DNA from 3 places in the Paucibacter sp. XJ19-41 genome. Region 1 is predicted to be linked to each of the others. Evidence: predicted binding sites of a transcription regulator. Region 1 holds the regulator's gene; each other region holds the start of a gene.
What was found. Region 1 encodes sigma-54, which starts transcription at its own class of promoters, with help from an activator protein. Its sites were predicted from a motif close to TGGCANGNAANCTGCTTT; they were not measured.
Positions count from the first base shown of each region.

Region 2: a site for sigma-54 is predicted at 2,216-2,233, ahead of PO768_RS24725 (PEP-CTERM sorting domain-containing protein). Genes of this name have one in related genera too.
Region 3: a site for sigma-54 is predicted at 3,629-3,646, ahead of PO768_RS11560 (pilin). Genes of this name have one in related genera too.

Region 1 covers NZ_JAQOWX010000129.1:1,538-9,315, reverse strand. The annotation lists gene PO768_RS24140 (bifunctional diguanylate cyclase/phosphodiesterase) at 1-2,585, opposite strand, end outside; gene PO768_RS24135 (hypothetical protein) at 2,638-3,645, opposite strand; gene PO768_RS24130 (MBOAT family O-acyltransferase) at 3,716-5,197, opposite strand; gene PO768_RS24125 (RNA polymerase factor sigma-54) at 5,221-6,726, opposite strand; gene lptB (LPS export ABC transporter ATP-binding protein) at 6,731-7,504, opposite strand; gene lptA (lipopolysaccharide transport periplasmic protein LptA) at 7,501-7,778, opposite strand, start outside.
Region 2 covers NZ_JAQOWX010000138.1:4,112-11,889, forward strand. The annotation lists gene PO768_RS24710 (PaaI family thioesterase) at 1-12, shown strand, start outside; gene PO768_RS24715 (PAS and helix-turn-helix domain-containing protein) at 9-563, shown strand; gene PO768_RS24720 (erythromycin esterase family protein) at 580-1,803, opposite strand; gene PO768_RS24725 (PEP-CTERM sorting domain-containing protein) at 2,274-2,996, shown strand; gene PO768_RS24730 (S8 family serine peptidase) at 3,028-6,141, shown strand; gene PO768_RS24735 (DUF6691 family protein) at 6,191-6,622, opposite strand; gene PO768_RS24740 (YeeE/YedE family protein) at 6,634-7,074, opposite strand; gene PO768_RS24745 (ArsR/SmtB family transcription factor) at 7,071-7,400, opposite strand; gene PO768_RS24750 (MBL fold metallo-hydrolase) at 7,477-7,778, shown strand, end outside.
Region 3 covers NZ_JAQOWX010000036.1:10,169-17,946, reverse strand. The annotation lists gene PO768_RS11580 (serine/threonine-protein kinase) at 1-966, shown strand, start outside; partial or broken gene PO768_RS11575 (Stp1/IreP family PP2C-type Ser/Thr phosphatase) at 993-1,775, shown strand; gene PO768_RS11570 (FHA domain-containing protein) at 1,854-2,516, shown strand; gene PO768_RS11565 (MBL fold metallo-hydrolase) at 2,704-3,477, shown strand; gene PO768_RS11560 (pilin) at 3,703-4,143, shown strand; gene PO768_RS11555 (hypothetical protein) at 4,324-7,320, shown strand; gene PO768_RS11550 (diguanylate cyclase domain-containing protein) at 7,325-7,778, opposite strand, start outside.

The DNA of each region.
Region 1 (7,778 bases):
ACGCCCTCGGCGATCACCTGCAGGCCCAGGCTGTCGCCGAGCTGGATCACGGTGCGGGCGATCGCGCGGGCGTTCGGCTCGCTGATCAGGTCGCGCACAAAGCTCTGGTCTATCTTCAGCTGGTTCAGCGGCAAGCGCTTCAGATAGGCCAGCGAGGAATAGCCGGTGCCGAAATCGTCCAGCGAGACCGCCAGGCCGAGCCGGCGCAGCTCGTTCATCAGCGTGATCACGGCCTCGACATCGTTGACCAGGGCGCTCTCGGTCAGCTCGATCTTGAGCCGCTCGGTCGGCGCGCCGCTGCGTGCCAGCAGCTGCTGCATCAGGCCCAGAAAGCCCTTCTGGCGGAACTGGTGGGCGCTGACATTGATGGCCAGGCTGAGCCCGGCCAGCGCCGGCTGCGTGGCCCAGGCGGCCAGCCGGGCGCAGGCCTGCTGCATCACCCACTCGCCCAGCGGGCCGATCAGGCCGGTCTGCTCGGCCAGCGGGATGAAGACGGCCGGCGAGACAAAGCCGCGCTGCGGATGGCGCCAGCGCAGCAGGGTCTCGGCGCCCAGCAAGGCGCCGTCGCGGCCGACCTGGGCCTGGTAGTGCAGCTCCAGCTGTCCGAGCGGCAAGGCCTCGCGCAGATCGGCCTCCAGCGCGGCGCGCTCGGCCAGCGCCGCCTGGGTCAGCGGGTCGAAGAAGCACAGCTGGTTGCGCCCGGCCGCTTTGGCCTGGTACATCGCATGGTCGGCATGCTTGAGCAGGTCTTCGCTGCTGGTGTCGCCCGCGCCCCAGATCACGATGCCTATGCTGGGCGTGCTGTGGTGCAGGTGTTCGTCGAGCTGGTAGGGCTGGCCCAGCACACGCAGCAGCTTCTCGGCGGCCGCCTCGGCATGCAGGGCGGCGACGCCGGCGTCCGCACCGAGGTCCTGCAGCAGCACGACGAACTCGTCTCCGCCCCAGCGCGCCACCGAGTCCTGCGCGCGCAGCGCGGCCTGCAGGCGCTGGGCCATGCTTTTGAGCAGGCGGTCGCCCATGCCGTGGCCCAGGGTGTCGTTGAGCGATTTGAAGTTGTCGATGTCGATGAACAGCACCGCGCCATGCCGGCCGCTGCGCTGGCTGGCGGCCAGGCTTTGCGCCAGCCGGTCCAGCAGCAGGCGGCGATTGGGCAGGGTGGTCAGCGGGTCGTAGAAAGCCAGCCGTTCGATCGCAGCCTCGGCGCGCTTGCGATCGGAGATGTCGCGGGCCAGGCCGATGAACAGGGTCTGGCCACGACGCTCGATGCGCGAGACGGCCAGGCTCATCGGAAACACCTCGCCGCTCTTGCGGCGGCCATCGACATCGCGGCCCTGGCCGATCACGCGCGCCGGACCGCCGGCCAGATAGCGGCTCAGATAGTCGGCGTGTCGGCCGCTGTCGGGCTCGGGCATCAGCAGGCTGATATTGCGGCCTATGGCCTCCGCCGCTGGATAGCCGAAGATGCGCTCCGCCGCCGGGTTGAAGGAGGCGATCTGCCCGGCGCTGTCTATCGTGATCACCGCGTCCACCATATGGTCGAGGATGGCCTGGGTGTGCTGGGCCTGCTCCTGCAGCTTGAAGGCGGCCTGCTGTGCCGTCGCGAAGATCAGGCGCTGGCGGCGCTGCCACAGCAGCAGGGCCGCCGCCATGCCCAGCGACAGCAGGCCGCCGATCAGCAGCACCGCATGGAGCTGGCGCCGCCAGGGCGCCTCGATGCCTTGCAGCGCCCGCCCGACCGCCACCAGCAGGCCGGCATCGGTGCGCAAGCCGGCCGGGCTGACATGGCGGGCGGCGGCCAGGCGCTCGTCCTGGCTGATCTGGGCGCGCATGCGGTGCAGGCTGGCGCTTTGGCCGCTGGCCAGATGGCGGGCCAGGATGGAGTCCGGCATGGCCAGCAGATTGCGGCCGATCCAGCGCTCATCGGGCGGCGTCATGCTGAACAGCAGGCCGCCGGTATGGGCCAGGGCGCTCCAGGTGTCGGGCGAGGGCTGGGCGGTCTCCAGCACCAGGCGGAAGTAGTCCGGATCCAGGCTGGCGGTGACCACGCCCTCGAAACGGCCCTGGGCATCGAACAAGGCCCGCGCCAGCGTCAGCGTGTGCACGCCCATGACGCTGCGAAACGGCGGTGAGACATAGAGCAGCCCGGGGTCGGGCCGCTGTTGCGGCACGCTGAAGTAATCGCGCGAGCGCACATCCAAGCCCAGCAGCTGCGGCACCGAGCTGGCTCGCACCCGCCCCTGGGCATCGACCAGCATCAGCACGCGCACGCCGGGCATGGCCTGGGCCAGGGTCTGCAGCAGCGCGGCGCTGTCCTGCGGCAGCCGCTCGGTGCGCCAGCCCCGGCGCTGCACGGCCACGGTGTCCAGCGCCGCCTTGATCGCCAGCATCTGCTGCGAGACGATGCCGTCCAGCGTCTGCACCAGCACTTGCAGCTTCTCGCTTTCGTGCCGCTGCAGCGCGCTGCGCTCGGCCTGCAGCCACCAGGCCGCGCCAGCCCAGGCCAGACTGGCGGCGGCGAGCAGGGCCAGCCATTGGCGGGCGATGTGGATTGGCGGGCGGAGAGGGGCGAGATCGGTCGAGAGCATGGGCGCGGGTTGGCACAGTAGCCAGGATCTGCGCCGGCATGCTTGATTTACATCAATAGAGGTCTCGACCTTGATGCGCAGCTGAGGGGGAATTGCGGAGGGACCGCGCGGCCGCCTCCATCAGCAGACGCACGCCCAGCGTATTGAGGTGCTTGTCATAGGGACCGACGTCAAAGCTCAGCCCCTGCCGCGCATAGTCTTGCATCAGCAGAGGGGTCGCGTCGACCCACTGCACAGAGAGCGAAGGGGCTTGTGTGATCAAGACCTGCCGCTCTGGGTTTCCGATCGGCCGGCCTGCGTAGATCGCGTCGCGATCGGTGTCCAGCACGATCACCAGGCGCCGCAAGTCCAGTGAGGCGATACGCCGGAAAAACTCGTGCGCCACCGCGTTCTGCCCGGTCAGCTGCGCCGACGCCGGTGCGAGGGGCGGTGCGGCCTTGACAGCAGGGGCCTCAGACGGCGGCCTGGCTTGCTCGAGCGCTTGCTTCCACAGGCGTTGCGGAGTCAGCTTGAGCTGGCTGAACAGATACTGGGCCAGGGCCGAGTGTCGTAACCATTGCTTGAGTCTGCCGGGTGCGGGCTGGGTTTCAATGCGCGGCACCAGTGTGTCGGGATCCAGGCACGGGCCGTGGACATTGCCCGAACCGCACAGCGACTGCCTCAGATCACCCCGCTCCAGCAGCAGTACGAAGTCCCGTATGCCGTAGCGCTGCTGAGCCCAGCGCATGCGCTCGGCATAGTCCAGCAACGCTGAACCGGGCAGGCCCAGCGCATAGACCGGCCGCCCGGCCAGTGCTTGCTCCAATTGCACCCCCGGGCGTTCGGCCGGGGGCAGCATCGAGGCTTCGACAAAGCTGTCGCCTATCAGCGCGACGGCCTCCGTGTCGTGCTTGAAATCGCGATGGGCAATATAGCCGGCGTTGTTGGCAAGATTGCGATACGAGTTGCGCAAATCCCATCCTGTGGCCGAGGTCCATGCATGGCGGGGTGGGTAGTTGAGGATCAATGGGTCGAGGTGGTAGCCGGTCAGCGTCGCGCTGGAGACGGGCAGCAGGCGCAACAGCAGCTCGCAGCTCAGCAGCAGCGCGCCCAGGCCCAGCAGGATGAAAGCGAGAGCGCGGGCTGCCATCTCAGAAATTGAAGTAGATGAATGCGCTGACCGAGCTGCGTGCGGTGTTCAGTAGCACCAGCAGGGCGATGGCGCCGATCGCTGCGCCCGCGAGCAGGGCGCGTGCCGCAACGCGCTGCTGGCACAGCGTGATCAGCCGCTGGCCGATGCTGTTGCTGTTCGGCGCGAGGAAAGCGATGGCTGCAAGCACCGCGCACCAGGTCCAGCCGGCCTGTAGCTGCAGGCCGGCCTCCCACAGCAGGCGGTGCAGGCCGGGACTCGAGGGATTGAGCATGGCTTCGATCATGCGGAGCGCGCCGTCCAGCGTCGTTGCACGGAAGAACACCCAGGCCAAAACCACGGCCAGCATGGTCAGCAGCCAACTGCTCAGCATGTAGGCACGGCTGGCCGCCAGGCGCTGCTTCAGTACCGGGCCACACAGCGCGCTGAAACCATGGTTGAGCATCAGATAGAGCCCATGCAGGCCGCCCCACAGCACGAAGGACCAGCTGGCACCATGCCACAGGCCACCCAGCAGCATGGTGGCGCCAAGATTCAGATAGCGACGCAGCGCGCCCTTTCGGTTGCCGCCCAGCGCGATGTAGAGGTAGTCGCGCAGGAAGTTCGACAGCGAGATATGCCAGCGTCGCCAGAAGTCACTGATATTGCTTGCGCGGTAAGGGGAGTCGAAGTTGAAAGGCAGGCGCACATTGAACAGCAGCGAGATGCCGATTGCCATGTCCGAGTAGCCCGAGAAATCGAAGTAGAGCTGAAAGGTGTAGGCCAGGGCTCCCAACCAGGCCTCGTGGAAGTCGGGGTGCATGCCGGCGTCCGCCGGATTGAAGACGGCATCTGCGTAGGGACTGATGCCATCGGCCAGCACGACTTTTTTTACCAGACCCAGCACGAAGATGGCCAGGCCGGCCGCCAGCATGGCGGGCTGGATGCGGTAGGTGGCCGGATCCCTGAACTGCGGCATCATCTGCGCATGGTGCAGCACGGGGCCAGCGATCAGGTGCGGGAAGTAGGTGACGAACAGTCCGTAGTGACTGAAGCGGTATTCGCGTGTGCCCTTCTGGTAGCTGTCGGCCAGGAAGGCGATCTGGGTGAAGCTGAAGAAAGAGATGCCAATCGGCAGCAGCACCGCGCCGAGCTGCCACTGCGTGCCCAGCACCGCGTTGAGGTTGTCGACGAAGAAGTTGGCGTACTTGTAGTAGGCCAGCAGCAATAAATTGGCACTGACGCCGACGATCAGCAAGATTTTTGCTTGCGGGATCAAGCCATCAGCGCGCTTGGCGGCAATACCCTGGCCGATCCAGAAGTTGCCGACGATGGAGCCGAGCAGCAGCAGCACGTACTCGGGCATCCAGACGCCATAGAACAATAGCGAGGCTGCAAAAAGCCAGCTGGCCGCAGCGCCATGGCTCCAACGCCCGATGACGAAAAATCCGGCCAGCACCAGCGGCAGGTAGAGGGCAACGAAGGCGGCTGTGGTGAAGAGCATCTGCGCGTCGTTGCGTTGCCGCGCTACATCGCCTTGCGCAGATTCGCCGGCGCGATCTTCAGCGCTTCGCGGTACTTGGCGACGGTGCGGCGTGCGACCTGGATGCCTTGCTCTTCGAGCATGTTCGATAGCGCGCTGTCGGACAGCGGCTTGGCTGCGTCCTCAGCGGCGACGAACTGCTTGATCAACGCGCGCACCGCCGTGCTGGAGGCATTGCCGCCGGCCTCGGTGTTCAGACCGGAGCCAAAGAAGTACTTCAGCTCGAAGGTGCCAAAGCGGGTCGCCATGTACTTGGCATTCGTCACCCGCGAGATGGTCGACTCGTGCAGGCCCAGCTCGTCGGCTATTTCTCGGAGCACCAGCGGCTTCATCGCCAGCTCGCCGTGGGTGAAGAAGCCTTTTTGCCGCTCGACGATGGCCTGTGAGACACGCAGGATGGTGTCGAAGCGCTGCTGGATGTTCTTGATGAACCAGCGCGCCTCCTGCAGCTGGGCGCCCAGCGGCGAGTTGCTGACGCCGCCGCGGGTGGCGCGCAGCGCCTGGGCATAGAGCTCGTTGATGCGCAGCTTGGGCGCCACCTCGGGGTTCAGCATCACGCGGAACTCGCGGCCGACCTTGTGAACGATCACGTCCGGGATCACCGCCTGGGCCTGGCCGCGGGCAAACTGGCGGCCGGGCTTGGGTTCGAGGCTGGTGATCAGCGTCTGGGCCTCGCGCAGCAAGGCCTCGTCGGCGCCGGTCAGCGCCATCAGCTTCTTCAGATCGCGCTTGGCCAGCAGTTCCAGATGTTGCTTGCACACCAGGATGGCCACCACCTGGGCCTCGCTGCGCGGCTGGGCGCGCAGCTGCAGGATCAGGCACTCGGGCAGGTCGCGGGCGCCGACGCCCAGCGGTTCCAGGCTTTGCAGCCAGTTGAGGGCGCAGCGCAGCCGGTCGAGCAACTCGTCACGCGCCTCTGGATCCGCCTCGCCGGCCAACGATTCAACCAGCTCTTCGAGGCTGTCCTCCAGATAGCCGTCCTCGTTGAGCGACTCGATCAGCACATAGAGCGCGGCGCGATCCTCTGGGCTCAGCATCATGCCGGCCAGCTGCTGGTTCAGGTGCTCCTGCAGGCTCAGGCCCGGCGAGTCTTGCTCGGGTCGCTCGCCGTCTTCGTCGCCGCTGCCGGAGCCGCTATTGCTGGGCAGCTCGCGGATGCCGTCGAAATCATCTCGCTCGGTGCCGTTTTCCCAGTCCTCGCGCTCGGTGGCGCCGAAGTCCTCGGCCTGGATCTCGGGCGTGGTCTCGGGCTCGCCGGCGCCGCTGTCGGCGCCGATCTCGTCCTGCGCCTTGCGGATCTCTGGCAGCTCGGCAGCGGCCGGTGCGTCGGGGAATTCCTCCTCCGTTTCGAGCAGCGGGTTCTGCGCCAGCATCTGCTCGACTTCCTGGTTCAGCTCCAGAGTGGACAACTGCAGCAGGCGAATCGATTGCTGCAGCTGGGGTGTGAGCGCCAGATGCTGGCTGAGGCGGACCTGTAAGCTTTGCTTCATGGGCTTACATTCGGAAATGTTCGCCCAGATAGACCTTGCGCACGTCGGCGTTGTCGACGATCTCGTGCGGCGTGCCCTCGGCCAGCACCGTGCCCTCGCTGATGATGTAGGCGCGGTCGCAGATGCCCAGGGTCTCGCGCACATTGTGGTCGGTGATCAGCACACCGATGCCGCGGCTCTTCAGGAAGCGGATGATGCGCTGGATCTCCAGCACCGCGATCGGATCGACGCCGGCGAAGGGTTCGTCCAGCAGGATGAAACGGGGCTGGGTGGCCAGCGCGCGGGCGATCTCGACACGGCGGCGCTCGCCGCCGGAGAGCGCCGGCGCCGGGCTGTCGCGCAGCTTCTCGATGCTCAGCTCGTCCAGCAGCTTCTCCAGCGCCTCGTTGATGCGGGCGCTCGACCAGGCGCGGCCGTTCTCGTCCTGCTGCAATTCCAGCACCGCGCGGATGTTCTCCTCGACCGTCAGCTTGCGGAAGATCGAGGCCTCCTGCGGCAGATAGGACAGGCCCAGGCGCGAGCGCTGGTGAATGGGCAGGCGCTGCACGGCCTGGCCGTCGATGCGGATCTCGCCTGCATCGGCGCGCACCAGGCCGACGATCATGTAGAAGCTGGTGGTCTTGCCGGCGCCGTTGGGGCCGAGCAGGCCGACCACCTCGCCGCTGTGCACATCGAGATGGACGTTCTTGACCACCTTGCGCACACCATAGCTTTTCTGCAGGCCCTCGGCCTCCAGGCGGCTGAGGGCGGCGCTGGGTTCCGGGGGGGCGGCCGTCATGAAGGCTTGCGCGGCTGTTGCAAGCCCGGGCTGGTCTGCAGCGGCAGGGCCGGCTCGGAGGCGGCCGGCTCGGAGGCCGCCGCCGCGCGTGGCATCAGCACCATGCGGCCACGGCCGGCCGGATGGGGCGAGGCCTGCCCGCCCTCGATGCTGAAGACCTCAGAGCGGTTGTCGTAATGGATCACCGCACCGACCACCTCGTCCGCCACGGTGGCGCCGCGCATGCGCCGCACCACCGCATTGCCGACGAAGCGCACGGTGTCCGAGCGGCTGT
Region 2 (7,778 bases), on a different contig from region 1:
CTGCTCGGATGAGCGTGGACTATCGCACCGCCTTCGAGATGGCGCCGATCGGCCTGATCCTGTCGGAGCGCCGCCAGATCCTGGACTGCAACCACCGCGTGCTCGCGATCTTCGGTGCGCAGCGCGAGCAGCTCGTCGGCCACAGCTTCGAGCTGCTCTACCCCAGCCCGGCCGAGTTCGAGCGCACCGGCGCGCGCATCGTCGCCAGCCTGGACGCCACCGGCTTCTATGCCGACGACCGGGTGATGCGCCGGGTCGCCGGCCCCGAGGGCGGCCAGCTGTTCTGGTGCCATGTCTCGGGCCGCGCGCTGGACCCCAAGGACCCGCATGCCAAGGGCATCTGGAGCTTCGAGGATCTGTCGGCGCACCGCCAGATCAAGGCCGACCTGACCGCCCGCGAACGCGAGATCGCGGCGCTGCTGATCGAGGGCCTGACCAGCAAGCTGATCGGCCGGCGCCTGGGCATCAGCCCGCGCACCGTCGATGTCTACCGCGCCCGGCTGATGAAGAAGTACGAGGCCGCGACCACGCCGGAGCTGGTGCACAAGCTGCTCGTGGCCTGAACCCTTGGCGCGCTCCTCAGCGCTCCATCGTCACCGGGCGCAGCTCGCGGATATAGAACACGCCGTCCCAGTGCCGACCCAGGCCCGCGCCGCCGCCGGTGGGCAGGCCATAGCCGAACTCCATGGAGCGCGAGGGCAGGCCGGCAAGATCGGCGCGCATCGGTCGCGGCGCGTCCAGGAAGATGAACTCGGCCGGGTTCTGCGCCAGCGCCGTCTCCAGGCTGCGCGGATAGGCCGGCGGCACCGGCTGGACCTGGCCCGAGGCGAATTCGAGGAAGGACCCCTGCAGCGCCGTCGTGTTCAGCACGTAGTAGTCGCGACCCAGCTTCTCGCCGAGGATGTCGCCCGCAAAGCGGTGCTGGGCATCCAGCTTGACGCCCCGGCCCAGATGGATGATGTGGCCCCAGATCACCGCCTTCTTGCCCGGGTAGAGCTGCTGCAGCTGCCACAGCACGTTGTCGGCCATCGCATGGTCGCGCTGGTAGTCGCCACGCCACAGGGTCGCGGCCTGGGCCTGCAGGCCGGCCAGGCTGCGGCACAGCAGGCCGTCCTCGCCACCGCGCTTGCCGGCGCAGAGACGGCCGCGCAGCCGCTCGGCCAGCGCGTCGAAACGCTGCTGCTCGGCGGCCGGCGGCGCGCGCCGCTCGAGCGTGAACAGCACGGCCGCCAGACGCTCGAACAGCGGCCAGTCGGCCTCGGCGCTGCGCAGACGCGCCTTCAAACGCGGCAGCAGCTCGCGCTGGCTCAGCTCGCCGCTGAGCTGGCTGTCTATGCCCGACAGCAGCAGCGGGCGTGGCCCGGCCTGGTGCTCGTCCAGATAGCGCAGCAGGCCACGGCCGGCATCGCTCTTCGAGTACATATAGAACACCTTGCCGGGCGCCAGCGCCTCGAGCTTCTCGCCGCGCCGCATGGCCTCTTGCAGCAGCGCGATATCGAACACCCCGCTCTCCAGCAGCAGCACCTCGAAGCCCTGGTGCTCATGCAGATAGCGCAGCAGGCGCAGCCGCAGCTCGAACTCCTCGCGCCCGCCATGGGTCTGCTCACCCAGCGCCACCACCCGCGCCTGTCCGACGGCCGCGCCGAAAGCCTGCAGCTGCGCATCACTGATCTCGGCCGCCGTGGCCGCCGGCATCGCCTGGGCATGGCGGCCGACCCAGCTCATCGCCGCGTCGCCAAAGGCCGGCGCCGCCGCCATCGCCGCCAGCAGCGCGGCCGCCAGCCACTGTCTTCGTCCCCTCATCGCCCGTCCCCTCGTCTGGATAGCCGGCCAGCTTAGAGGGCCTGGGTTTAAGAGCGCATTAACGCGGCGCAGCCGCCGCCGCGTTGCCAGGGCCGCACAACCGACCTGGGACATTCCCTAGGAGCAGACCCGGTCCGGCGGCGGTCAAAACCTCGATTTATCGGCCTGTTTTCACTGTGAAGAAAGTCACGGCCGGGCCCTATTGCGCGCACTGACAAGCCCTGACCCCCCCCCCATGAATGTGGGGGAGCCCGGCGATGTGCGACGCGCGGTGCGCGGCTTATCGTCGGGCCTCGCGGCATGGTGAGCGGCGGCTCCCGGGCCGCAGCAGGGCAGGCAGCGCAAGTTCCGACGACAAGGTCCGCATGGGCAGTACGGGGACCGATCTGAACCGGCGAACGCTTGGTCACGGTGCCACACACATTGCCATTTGTCCTTCACGGATTCGCGCCCTCACAGGAGCTTGCCTCATGAAACCCATCAAGAAGATTGCCGCGCTGCTCGCCGCAGCCGCCGCCCTCAGCCTGCCTACCGGCGCAATGGCTGGTTTCGTCTGGAATGAGACCGCCCCGGGCGCCGGCGACCTGCTGGGCACGGCCCAGACCACTTATGACAGCGGCTTCAACACGCTGAGCGGTATCGGCGGCGCGCTGACCGCCAGCGTGCCGGTCGGCGGCGGCCCACGCCACCAGGTCGATCTCTACAAGATCCGCATCAGCGATGCCGCCAGCTTCTCGGCCAAGACCCAGGACACCGGCTTCGACACCGCGCTCTACCTCTTCGACGCCGCAGGCCTGGGCGTCTACATGAACGACGATATGCCCGACTTCTCCGGCCTGACCTCGCTGCTGCCCAGCGGCGATGCCAGCTCACCGATCAGCGACGGCATCTACTACCTGGCCGTCGCCATCGGTGGCTTCGTCGCCGATGGCGCCAACGGCAGCCCCTCCTTCCTGGCCGGCGGCTTCAACGATGTGCTGGGCGGCGACGCCGGCGCCGGCATGCTGGCGGGCTGGACCGGCTTTGACAGCGGCAGCGAGCTCCCGTTGAGCTACTTCATCGAGCTGACCGGCGCCACCAATGCCGAGCTGCCCGAGCCCGGCACGATAGGCCTGGTGCTGGCCGCCGGCCTGGGGCTGTGGGCCTCCTCGCGCCGGCGCGCCCCGCGCACGCCCCTGAACGCCGCCGCCTGACGCCACCTGCTTCTGCAACAAGGAGAACTCCATGTTCAGTCCCCGTACCGCAAGACACGCCCTGCTGAGCGCCGCCGCGATGGCGGCCTTGGGCGCTGCCTTCGCCCAGACCCCCTTGCCCAACACGGCGGCAGCGCTCGCGCTGCCCAGCCCGCAAACCCAGCAGCGCAACTCCCTGCTGCGCCAGCAGACCGGCACCGTGCAGGTGGCCGTGCGCCTGACCGATGCACCGCTGGCCCAGGCGCTGGCGATGAATGCGAAGAAGACCGGCGGCGGCATGACGCTGGCGCAACGCCAGGCCTATATGGCCAGCCTGAAGAGCAAGCAGGACGCCTTGATGGGCCAGATCCAGGCCCTGGGCGGCAAGGAACTGGGCCGCCTGGGCAAGGCCTACAACGCCGTGGTGATCTCGGCAGACGCCGCCAAGCTGCCGCAGATCGCGCGCCTGCCCGGCGTCTCGGCGCTGCGTCCGGTGGTCGATCACCAGAAGGCCCTGAGCAGCACCGTGCCCTATGTCGGCGCCAAGGTGCTGCAGGACCTGGGCCTGAGCGGCCAGGGCGTCAAGATCGCGGTGCTGGACTCCGGCATCGACTACACCCACCGCAATCTCGGTGGCTCGGGCCTGATCTCGGACTTCAATGCCGCGGCCGCTGCCGCCGCCGGCATGGCACCGGCCGCCCTGTTCCCCAGCGCCAAGGTGATCGGCGGCTATGACTTTGTCGGCGAGACCTGGCCCAATGGCCCGCAGCTCGCCGATCCGAACCCGATCGACGCCGGCGTCGGCTCCGGCCACGGCACCCATGTGGCCGATATCGCCGCCGGCGCCAGCCTGGACGGTCTGCACAAGGGCATGGCGCCCGGCGCCTCGCTGTATGCGGTCAAGGTCTGCAGCAGCGTCTCCACCAGCTGCAACGGCCTGGCGATCCTGCAAGGCATCGAATGGGCGATGGACCCGAACGGCGATCTGGACTTCTCCGACGCCGCCGACATCCTCAACCTCTCGCTGGGCGCCAGCTACGGCCAGCGCGAGAACCCCTCGACCGAGGCGATCAGCAATGCCGTGCGCTTCGGCATCGTCGCCGCGATCTCGGCCGGCAACTCGGCGGACCGCCCCTTCATCGTCGGCTCGCCATCGAACGCGCCCGAGGCCATCAGCGTGGCGCAGACCAGCATGGCCAATGCCGGCGCCATCCCGCTGGTCGTGACCGCGCCGGCCGGCATTGCCGGCGTCTATTCGAACACCGCGACGCTGGACTGGGCACCGATAGGCGCCGGTTTCGGCGGCACGCTGCGGCGTGCCGGCCCGAACGGCTCGGCCAACGCGCTGGCCTGCGAGATGGCGACGACCATCGATTTCACCGGCACCGTGGCCCTGATTGATCGCGGCGTCTGCTCGATCAGCATCAAGGTGGCGAACGCGGCGAACCGCGGCGCGATCGGTGTGGTGATCGCCAACAATGCGGCCGGCGACGCGCCCACCTTCAGCTTCGGTGGCGGTGCACCGATGGTGCCCAGCCTGGTCGTCACCCAGGCCATCGGCAATGTGCTGAAGTCGGTGCCGACCGACACGGCACAGGTCAGCGTCAGCCCTGCCAACAGCATCCCGCTGGCCGGCAGCATGACCGCGACCTCCTCGCGCGGCCCGTCCTACAACTTTGCCGCGATCAAGCCCGAGATCGGCGCGCCCGGCGCCTCGGTCTCGGCGGTCAACGGCAGCGGCAACGGCACCGAAAGCTTCGGTGGCACCTCGGGCGCAGCGCCGGTGGTTGCCGGCGCGGCCGCACTGCTGCTGCAGAAGTTCCCGAATGCGGCGCCGCCCGAGATCAAGGCGCGGCTGATGAATGCGGCCAACCAGACGGTCTATACCAACCCGGCCACCCAGCCCGGCGTGCTCGCACCGATCTCGCGCATCGGCGCCGGTGAGCTGCGCGTCAATGCCTCGGCCGCGCTGACCACCGGCCTCTGGGACGCCAGCAACAGCTACAGCCCGGCCCTGTCCTTCGGCAGCCCGCGCGCCACCGGCGTGACGACCTTGAGCAAGAAGGTCGCGGTGCGCAACTACAGCGCCACGCCGCGCACCTACACCATCACCCGCAGCTTCCGCTATGCCGACGATGCGGCCAGCGGCGCGGTGGTGCTGAATGCGCCGGCCTCGATCGCGGTGCCGGCCAATGGCACGGCGGCCTTCACGCTGAGCCTGGTGCTGGATGCCTCCAAGCTGCCTGCATGGAACCTCGGTTCGGCCGCCAACCAGGGCAACGGCGCGCTGCTGCAGGGCGTCGAGTTCGACGGCTACATCACCGTGGCCGACGGCACCGACGGGGCCAGCGTGCCCTGGCATGTGCTGCCGCGCAAGAGCGCCAATGTGGTCGCCGCGACCAATGTGGCGCTGGGCGGTGCGGCCGCAGGCAATCTGCCGATCAGCAATGTCGGCGGCGCGGTCTCTGGCCCGCTGGAGATCTTCTCGCTGACCGGCAGCAGCCCGCAGATCAGCGGCCAGCAGCCAGCCTATGGCGGTGGCCAGGCCATCGTGGATCTGCGCGCAGCCGGCGTGCGGGCGGTGGATGTGGGCGGACTCGGCCTGCAGTTCGGCATCTCGACCTATGGCGAGCGTGCGCACCCGGCCTATCCGGCCGAGTTCAACGTCTATGTCGATGCCAACAACGATGGCATCTTCGACGCTGTGGTCTACAACGCCGAGAACGGCACCTTCGCCAGCAGCGGCCAGACCATCGTCTGGGTGCAGAAGCTCAATCCGGACGGATCGAACAATGGCGGGGCGGTGGCACGCTTCTTCGCCGGTGCCGATCTGATGTCGGGCACTATGATCATGACCGTGCTGGCCAGCGATCTGGGGGTGACAGACCCGAACCAGCAGATCAGATTCTCGGTCTTCGCCTTCGACAACTACTTCACTGGCAGCCAGACCGATGCCATCACCAATATGGTTTACACGCCGGCCACGCCGCGCTTTGCCAGCGGCATCGGCAACTCGCTGGGCGTGCCGGTCGGCTTCAATGGCACGCTGCCGGTGAACCACAACCCGGCCGGCGCTGCCGCCTCGCCGTCGCAGACCGGCTTGCTGCTCTTGAATGGTCTGGCCAAGACCGGTCGTGAGGCCGATCTGGTCCTGATCAACCCCTGAGCAACGCCGCTCCCGTGAAAGCCACCGCTGCGGCGGTGGCTTTTTTTCGTCAGGTGCGGCGCTGGCCCATGCGCTCGAGCACCTCGAACAAGCCCATGCCCGCCAGCATGGCCGCGACAAAGATCAGCGCCTGGCCCTCCCCCATGCCCAGCGCCACCAGGGCCGGGCCCGGGCAGAAGCCGGCCAGTCCCCAGCCGGCGCCAAAGGCCAGGCTGCCCAGCACCAGGCGGCGGTCGATATCGCGCGCGGTCGGCAGCCGCATGGCCTCGCCCAACCAGGACAGGCTGCGCGAGCCGGCCAGGCGGAAGGCGATCAGCCCCACCGCAATGGCCCCGGCCATCACCAGGGCCAGCGAGGGATCCCAGGCCCCGGCCAGATCGAGAAAGGCGATCACCTTGGCCGGATCGGCCATGCCCGAGATGATCAGGCCCAGGCCGAACACCAGGCCCGCCAAGGCGGCACTCAAGACAATAAGCAGCATCGCAACTCTCCTCAGCCCGCCAGCAGATGGCGCAGCACGAACACGGTGATAAAGCCGGCGGTCATAAAGGCCAGGGTCGCGACCAGCGAGCGCGGCGACAGCCTGGAAAGGCCGCAGACGCCGTGGCCGCTGGTGCAGCCGGCACCGTAGCGCGTGCCGACGCCCACCAGCAGGCCGGCCGCCATCAAGGTCCCGGTGCCGGCTTCGATGCGCGGCACCGGCAGCGGCGCGAACAGGCCGTAGACCCACGATGCCCCCATCAGGCCCAGCAGAAAAGCGACGCGCCAGGCCACGTCGCGCCGTGCTGGCCGCAGCAGCCCGCCGAGGATGCCGCTGATGCCGGCGATGCGCCCGTTCAGCAACAGCAGCAAGGCGGCCGCCAGGCCAATCAGCGCGCCGCCGGCCAGGGCCGCGCCGGGGGTGAATTGCGTCCAGGCAATCGTGAGAGTCATCGGGCATCTCCTTCGGGACAGTAGAGTCGGTAGAGCGTGGCCAGGATCTGCAGCAGGCTGGGATCGGCCACGCGGTAATAGATGTTCTTGCCCTCGCGGCGGGTCTCGACCACGCCCTCGTTGCGCAGCACGCCCAGCTGCTGCGACAACGTCGGCTGGCGTATGCCCAGGCTGAGCTCCAGATCGCTGACGCAGGCCTCGCCCTGCGAGAGCTGGCACAGCAGCAGCAGCCGGTCCTCGTTGGCCAGCAGTTTCAGCGCCGCCACCGCGCGGCCGGCCGCGGCGCGGAGCTGATCCACATCCAGGCTCAAGACTTCGCTCTTCATCGCAGGGTCCTTTCCTTTCGATTGACAACAATATACATAAAAATATAATGTAATTCAATAGATCGAAAGGACTCTCATGAGCAGCCAGCCGCAGATCCAGGCCTTCTTCGACCCGCAGACCTGGACCGTCTCCTATCTCGTGTCCGATCCGCTCAGCCGGCGCGCCGCCGTGATCGATCCGGTGCTGGACTTCGACTTCAAGTCCGGCCGCACCAGCACCGGCTCGGCCGACAAGCTGCTGGCTTGTGTGCGCGATCAGGGCCTGACGGTGGACTGGATCCTGGAAACCCATGCCCATGCCGACCATCTGTCGGGCGCGCGCTATCTGCAGAGCCAGGTCGGTGGCCGCATCGCGATCGGCGAGAACATCCGCCAGGT
Region 3 (7,778 bases), on a different contig from region 1:
CCTAGCACCCAGCCCCAGCATTTCCAGACCGACAGCGGCGCCAGCCTCGACAGCTATGAGATCGGCCCCGAGCTAGGCCGCGGTGCGATGGCCGTCGTGCACCTGGCCACCGAGCGAGCCAGCGGCCGCCAGGTGGCCATCAAGCGGCTGGCGTTGCAGCGGGAATTCGCGGCCGAGGACCTGATCGATGTGCGCCAGCGCTTCATGCGCGAGGCCCGCGCCGCCGGCCATCTGGCCCACCCCGACATCCTGCAGGTGCTCGACGCCGGCCCGACCGGCCATGACGCCTGGATTGCGATGGAGTATGTGCAGGGTCAGGATCTGAGTCATTTCACCCGTGCGGGCGCGCTGCTGCCGGTGCGCGAGGTACTGGCGCTGGCCATAAGGCTGGCCCGCGCGCTGGCCTTCGCGCACAGCCAAGGCGTAGTGCACCGCGACATCAAACCCTCCAATGTGATGCTGGACCGCAGCAGCGGCACGCTGAAGATCATGGATTTCGGCATTGCCCGCATTGCCGATGGCAGCCGCACCCGCACCGGCCTGGTGCTGGGCACCCCCTCCTTCATGTCGCCCGAACAGCTCGCGGGGTTGCAGGTCGATGGGCGCAGCGACCTCTATTCGCTGGGCGCGCTGCTCTATCAGCTGCTGACCGGCCAGCTGCCGCATCAGTCGGACTCGATGGCCCAGCTGATGTACCAGATCGCCAACCAGGCGCCGCCGGATGTGCGCCACCACCGGCCCGAGCTGCCCGAAGCGCTGGCGCTGGTGCTGGCGCTGGCGCTGGAGAAGCGCCCCGAGCTGCGTTACCGTAGCGGCGAGCTGTTCGCCCAGGACCTGGAGACGGTGCTGGCCCAGTTGCCGGCGGCCGATCCGGCAGGCCCGCCGGGCCGCGAGGATTTCACGGCCGCCGACCCGTTCGCGCAAACATTGCGTCTGAACCCCCAGGAACCGGGGCAAAATCCCTGACCCAAGCGACACAGCCCAGCCAGCCCATGACCGTGGAGATCTTCAGCGCTACCGATGTCGGCCGCGCCCGCGACAACAACGAAGACTCGGTGGCGCTGGACCCGGCCGTGAGCCTGGCCGTGCTGGCCGACGGCATGGGGGGCTACAACGCCGGCGAGGTCGCCAGCCAGATGCTGACCTCCTTCATCACGGCCGAGCTGGGCCGCTGGCTGAAGGAAACCAGCAACAAGGCCACCGCCGCCGACGTGAAGCGGGCGATGGACATTTGTGTCGACAACGCCAACCGCGCCATCTTCAACGCGGCCAACACCAATCCGCGCTATGCCGGCATGGGCACGACCCTGGTGCTGGCCGTGTTCCGCGACGAGGGCCTGCTGCTGGGCCATGTCGGCGATTCGCGCGCCTACCGTTTGCGCAACGGCCAGCTGAGTCAGCTGACCCGCGACCATTCGCTGCTGCAGGAGCAGCTCGATGCCGGCCTGCTGACCCCAGAAGAAGCCGCCTATTCCAACAACCGCAATCTGGTAACCCGGGCGGTTGGCGTCGAGGACACGGTGATGCTGGAGCTGCATCAGCACGAGGTTCAGCCGGGCGATCTGTTCCTGCTGTGCTCGGATGGACTCTCCGATATGCTGGACGACGACGCCCTGACTCAGTTGCTCTTAAGCCACCCTTCGCTGTCGGAAGCGGCTCAAGCCTTGATTGATGCGGCCAATGACATGGGCGGCAAGGATAATATTGCGATTGTGTTGGCCCGCGCCGAGGGTCCCGCCCGGGCGACCGGCCGGACATGGTGGCCCTTCGGTCGTAAATCAGGTCGGGTCCGAATCGGCGGCTTGGAGCAGCCGGCCGGCACGCAAAACAGACAACAGGACTTGAGGTCAAGCATGGGCAAGCTGGTGGTTTCGCTCGATGGGGTGGTGATCAAGGAGGTGCAGATCACCAAGGACAAGACCACCCTGGGGCGGCGGCCTTACAACGACATCGTGATCGACAACCTGGCGGTCAGCGGTGAGCATGCCGTGCTGCAGATGGTGGGCGCCGATGTCTTCATCGAAGACCTGAACTCCACCAACGGCACCTATATCAACGGCAAGGCGATCAAGAAGCAGTTGCTCAGCAACAGCGACGTCGTCGAGATCGGCAAATACAAGATCAAGTTCCTGCTGGAAGACAGCGTGGACTACGAGAAGACCATGATCCTGAAGCCCGGCTCGGCCGTGCCCAGCGGTTTCGGTCTGCCCTCGTCCTTCGGCGCCCTGGGTTCGCCCGCCAGCACCGCGCTGCCGGCCACCATCAAGGTGCTGACCGGCGCGGCCGCCGGCCGCGAGGTCAGCCTGACCAAGGTGGTCACCACGGTCGGCAAGCCCGGCGTGCAGGTCGCCTCCATCACCAAGCGCCCGAGCGGCTATGTGTTCGCCCATGTCGAGGGCGGCGCCCGCCCCAGCGTCAACGGCATCCCCCTGGTCGGTGAATCGGTCGCGCTGAAGAGCGGCGATGTGATCGAGCTGGCCGGCACCCAGATGCAGTTCGTCCAAGCCGGCCTCTGAACCCGGCGGCTGAAACCGGCAGCCCAGGCCGGGCCCGCCGTGCAGCAAATCACGCCACCGCCCGACATCGCCACGGCCGTCCCCTGATCGGCTGAGAAACGCGAACTACGCAGCTAGGCAGGGCTGCCCGGGGCGCGTAAATTGAGACGGCGCCCACAATCTCGTGCGCCATCTCCGACTCCGACGCATGAACATACATGTCCTGGGCTGCTCCGGCGCCATTGCAGCAGGCTACAAGACCAGCGCCTTCCTGCTCGACGATGACATCCTGATCGACGCCGGCACCGGTGTCGGTGACCTCGGCCTGGACGCCCTGGCCCGCATCGACCACATCCTGGTCAGTCACTCGCACCTGGACCACATCCTGGCCATAGGCCTGCTGGCCGACACCGTGCTGCGCCTGCGCGCCCAGGCTGGCCGCCCGCCTATCCAGGTCCACGCCCTGACAGCGACGCTGGACGCGCTGCGCCAGCACATCTTCAACGGCGTGATCTGGCCCGACTTCACCCGCCTGCCCAGCGCCGAGCACCCGGTGCTGAGCCTGCATCCCTTCGAGATCGGCCAGCGCCTGAACCTGGGCGGCCGCGAGATCGAGGTGCTGAATGCCGAACACACGGTCCCGGCGGTCGGCTTTGCGGTCGACTCACCTGCCGGCTACTGGGTCTACACCGGGGATACCGGTCCCAACCCGGCCCTGTGGCAACGCCTGTCCGAGATCAAGGTCGCCCATCTGGTGATTGAAACCGCTTTTGGTGACGACGAGCGCCAACTCGCCCGCATCAGCCGCCATCTCTGCCCCACCGCACTGGGTCGCGAGCTGGCCCAGCTGGGCGGCAGCGTCGAGGTCCACATCACCCACATCAAGCCCGGCGAGATGGACGCGGTGATGAGCGAGATCGGTGCCTTGAGCAGCCCGCACAGGATCAGCGCGCTGAAGGCCGGCGACATCCTGAGCCTCTGAACCGCCCCGGCCGCCGGGCCGACTGACAAAAATGGTCAGTTCCAGGAAGCCCGAACAAAACGCGCGGCCCCGGGTGACCATACGGGTCGCTTCAAGCCCGCAAGCCCCCGAAATTCCGTGAGATCCGTCACGGCAAAGGCGATCAAAAGCCTGGCACGGCCCCTGCATTCAGGGGGAGTGTCTCTACCCCTCAATGCATTTCTTTTCTTCCCAGGAGTCCCCATCATGAGCATGAAGCGCGTCCAACAAGGTTTCACCCTGATCGAACTGATGATCGTCGTGGCGATTATTGGTATCTTGGCTGCGGTGGCGATTCCGCAGTATCGCGATTACACCGGCAAGGCACGTGTCGGCTCGACGTTGGCTCAGGTGGATGGCGTGAAGAAGGCTGTGGCGCTGTGCATCCAGACCATCGGTACCAAGACCGGCTGCTCGACAAACAGCAATGATGTGCCCGCCTTCACAGCGACCAAGGAGATCAAGTCTGTTACTGCCGCAGACGGCGATATTGAAATTGTGCTCAACAAGGGCATTCATGGCGACATCGACGATGCGACCATCAAGATGGAGTCGGCCGGAGACGGCGCCCGCATCTCTTGGAAGAACTCTTGCACCGGTTGCACAGCTGGTCCGGTCACTGACTCGATTACCAAGAATAATCCCTAATCTTGACTGCTGACCGTAGACCATTGGCTGCAGAACCACGGCGGCAGCGGTTATCGGGCAGCATCATCAGCTTGGATAGGAAAAAGGGGCTCTAGAGCCCCTTTTTCTTTGGGACAGAACAAATTGCTGGCTCGCTAGGCTTTGCGGGTCAGGAATCAGCAGCAAGGTTGAAGGCCACCTATGCAGATCGCACTGCTACTACTTTTCGTTGCCTCCGGCTTCTCTGCGCTGATCTACCAGTCAGTCTGGACCCAGTACCTAGGCCTGCTGCTCGGCCATGCCGCCTACGCTCAGACCCTGGTGCTGGTGATGTTCATGGGGGGAATGGCATTCGGCGCCTGGGCGGTCAGTCGGCTGACCGCCCGCCTGCGCAGCCTGATCGGCTGTTATGCCGCGATTGAGTTGCTGATCGGCCTGGCCGGGTTTGCTTTTCATGGACTATTCACCGGCTTTGTCGGCTTGAGCGAGACGCAGGTGCTACCGGCGCTGCAAGGCCATTGGGCGGCCAAGGCCTGGCCCTGGTTGGGCGCCGGCAGCCTGATCGCAGTACAGACCGTTCTGCTGGGCGCGACCTTTCCCCTCATTGCTGGCGGCATGCTGCGCTGGAACCGGCAGGCCATGGGCGCCACGCTGGGCGGCCTTTACTTCGCCAATGGGCTGGGTGCCGCCGCCGGTGCCCTGGCCGCCAGCTTCCTGCTGCTTCCCCTGTTCGGGCTGCCCGGCAGCCTGCAGGTGGCAGCGGGCATGAATCTGCTGCTGGCCGCAGGCACGGCGTGGATTGCCTTCAAAGCCCCTGAGCACGGCTTCGCGTCTCAGGGCGACAAGCCCGCTGCTCAGAGCGCCGATCTGCGCGGCCTGCAGCGCACGCTGTTGGCCGCCACCTTTCTCTCCAGCGCCGCATCTTTTGGCTACGAGATTGGCTGGGTGCGCATGCTCAACCAGGCGCTGGGCACCACGCTGCATGGCTTCGAGTTGATGCTCGCCGCCTTCATCTTCGGCATCGCCTGCGGTGGGCTGTGGATTCGCCACCGAGGTGATCAGATTGCCGATGTGGTGCGCTACGCAGGTTATGTGCAGGTCGCGATGGGCACTTGCGCGCTCTTGTCCGTGCCCGTGTTGGCCCGGAGCTTTGAATGGGTAGGCTGGTTGACGACGGCGCTGGCCCGGACCGACGGAGGCTATGCGCTTTACAGCATCGCCACGGCAGTCATTGCCCTGCTGGTGATGACCCCCGCCGCCTTCTTTGCGGGCATGACGCTCCCGCTGTTCACTACCGCCCTGCTCCGCCAAGGGGCGGGCGAGGCGGCCATCGGCCGTGTTTACGCCGCCAACACGATAGGTGCCATCTTCGGCGTGGTGACGGTGGTACACGTCTTGATACCGCTGATGGGAATCACGCTCAGCGTGGTGGCCGCAGCCACCATGGATGTGCTGATCGGGCTGTGGTTGCTGCGCGGGCTGAAGCAAGGAAGCTGGACATTGCCTGCCGGCGCGAGCGCGGTGGGCGCCGTAACGGTGGCAGGCCTGGTCCTGTACTTCGGGCTACCCAGTACCTTGCAACAGGCTTCGGGGGTGTTCAGAACCGGAATTTCAGACGAGACCAAGCTCGGCCAGCTCCTGTACTTCCGCGACGGATCGACCGCCACGGTCTCGGCCCGCATGTTCAGCGATCAGACCGTCATCATCTCCACCAATGGCAAGCCCGATGCGGGCCTCAGGGATTCCCAGAGCACACCAACCTCAGATGAGATCACGATGCTGATGTTGGGCATGGCACCGCTGGCCTGGCATCCGCAGCCTAAGGAGGTCGCAGTGATCGGCTGGGGTTCTGGCTTGTCCACGCACACGCTGCTGGGATCGTCGCTGGTGCAGCGGGTGGACACGATCGAGATCGAGCACGCAATGTGGGAGGGCGCCAAGACCTTCTTGCCCCTCAACGCCAGGGCCTACGAAGACCCGCGCTCCTTTCTCCGCATCGAGGATGCCCGCACATTTCTGGCTACGCACGACGGCTTGTACGATGCCATCGTCTCCGAACCGTCCAACCCCTGGGTCAGCGGTGTCGCAAGCCTGTTCACCCAGGAGTTCTATGCGCGAGTCCGTGGCAAGCTCCGTGAGGACGGTTTGCTGGTGCAGTGGATTCATGCCTATGAGATGACCGACGCGCTGCTCGCCGAAATGCTGGCGGCGCTGCTGACGGAGTTCCCGCACAGCGAGCTGCTGGTGACCAACAGCAATGACTTCATCATCCTGGCGCGCAGCAAGGTCGCGCCATCCTTAGCGGTCGAGCAAGCAAGTCGTCTGTGGGAAGCCCCCGGGCTGGCCGATGAACTGCGCCGCGTGGGCTTGAGTTCTATTGCCGATCTGCAAGTGCGGCGCGTCGGCGGTGCAGCGATGCTGCGCACTTTTGTCCGGCAGCACCAGGCAAGAGCGCATTCCGACTTCTACCCAAGCGTTGCGCTCCAGGCGCCCAAAGCACGATTCAAAAGCCAGTCTGCGCATCAGCTCCCGCAACTCGTGCTGGCCGGCTTGCCAATCCTGAATGCCTTGGAATGCCGGCGCCCCATGGAAGCTGGCGCCGAAATCACGCGAACAGAGCATTCGAGCTTGGTCCGTGCGCATCTGGACGCGCGCGCCGCGAGCCAAGCTTTCGCAGCGGACAAGGTGGTGACCGAACTGGAGAAGAGCGATCCGGTACTGGCAAGAGACATCCGCTTGCTCAGAGCTCAGCTATCCGGTGTCGTGCCCTTTCATGCGGCCACACTGCACCAGACCATGACGCATCTTGCCAATTCCACGGTGGCCCATCTGCCCAACGATGAGGCACGGCGCTTGTGGGATGAGGCGGCGTGGCTGGCCAAGCTGCCGCGCGAAGCGCCGGAGTGGTTGCGTGCCCAGGTCAGGCTTTATGCCGCTTGGCTGCGCAACGATTGGCGCGAAGTGGAACGACTGGCCGCTCTGCTTCTCGCCGAGAAAGACCCAACGCTGACGCCTCTGTTCCGGCATGGCGCCTTGGTCTATGGCAGCTTGGCGAGCATGGTGCTGGGAGGAAAAGGGGCTGCGGCTCGCTGGGACAAGCAGTTTGGCGACAGCATCCCAAAGCAATTGCCCACAAGCACAAGAGACTTCTTGAAAGCCTGGGACGGGCATGAGGCCGTGTGTGCGGCGGCCGGCTGACCGGCTAGTGCGCCCCGCCCGCCCACCTAAAACACCCCCTCCCCGCCCCCTTCGCCCGATACAGCGCCTCATCCGCGCTGGCCAGCAACGCGGCCGCAGCCGGCACCTCGTCTGGCCCGCCGGCATAGGCCGCAATCCCCATGCTGGTCGCCAGCTGTAGCGCGCCGGTGGGCAGCTCCACCGGCTCCTGCATCGCATGCAGGATCTTGCCGGCCACGAGCTCGGCCTCATCGGGCTGGTGCAGGCCCTCGAGAATCAGCACGAACTCGTCACCGCCCAGCCGCGCGACCATATCGGTGCTACGCACGCAGCGGCCTAGGCGCCGGGCGAACTCCTGCAGCACCTGATCGCCGGCCGCGTGGCCGAGGCCATCGTTGATCTGCTTGAACTTGTCGATGTCCAGGAAGATCAGGGCCAGGCACTGGGCGTTGCGCCGGCTGCGGGCCAGCGCCTCCTCC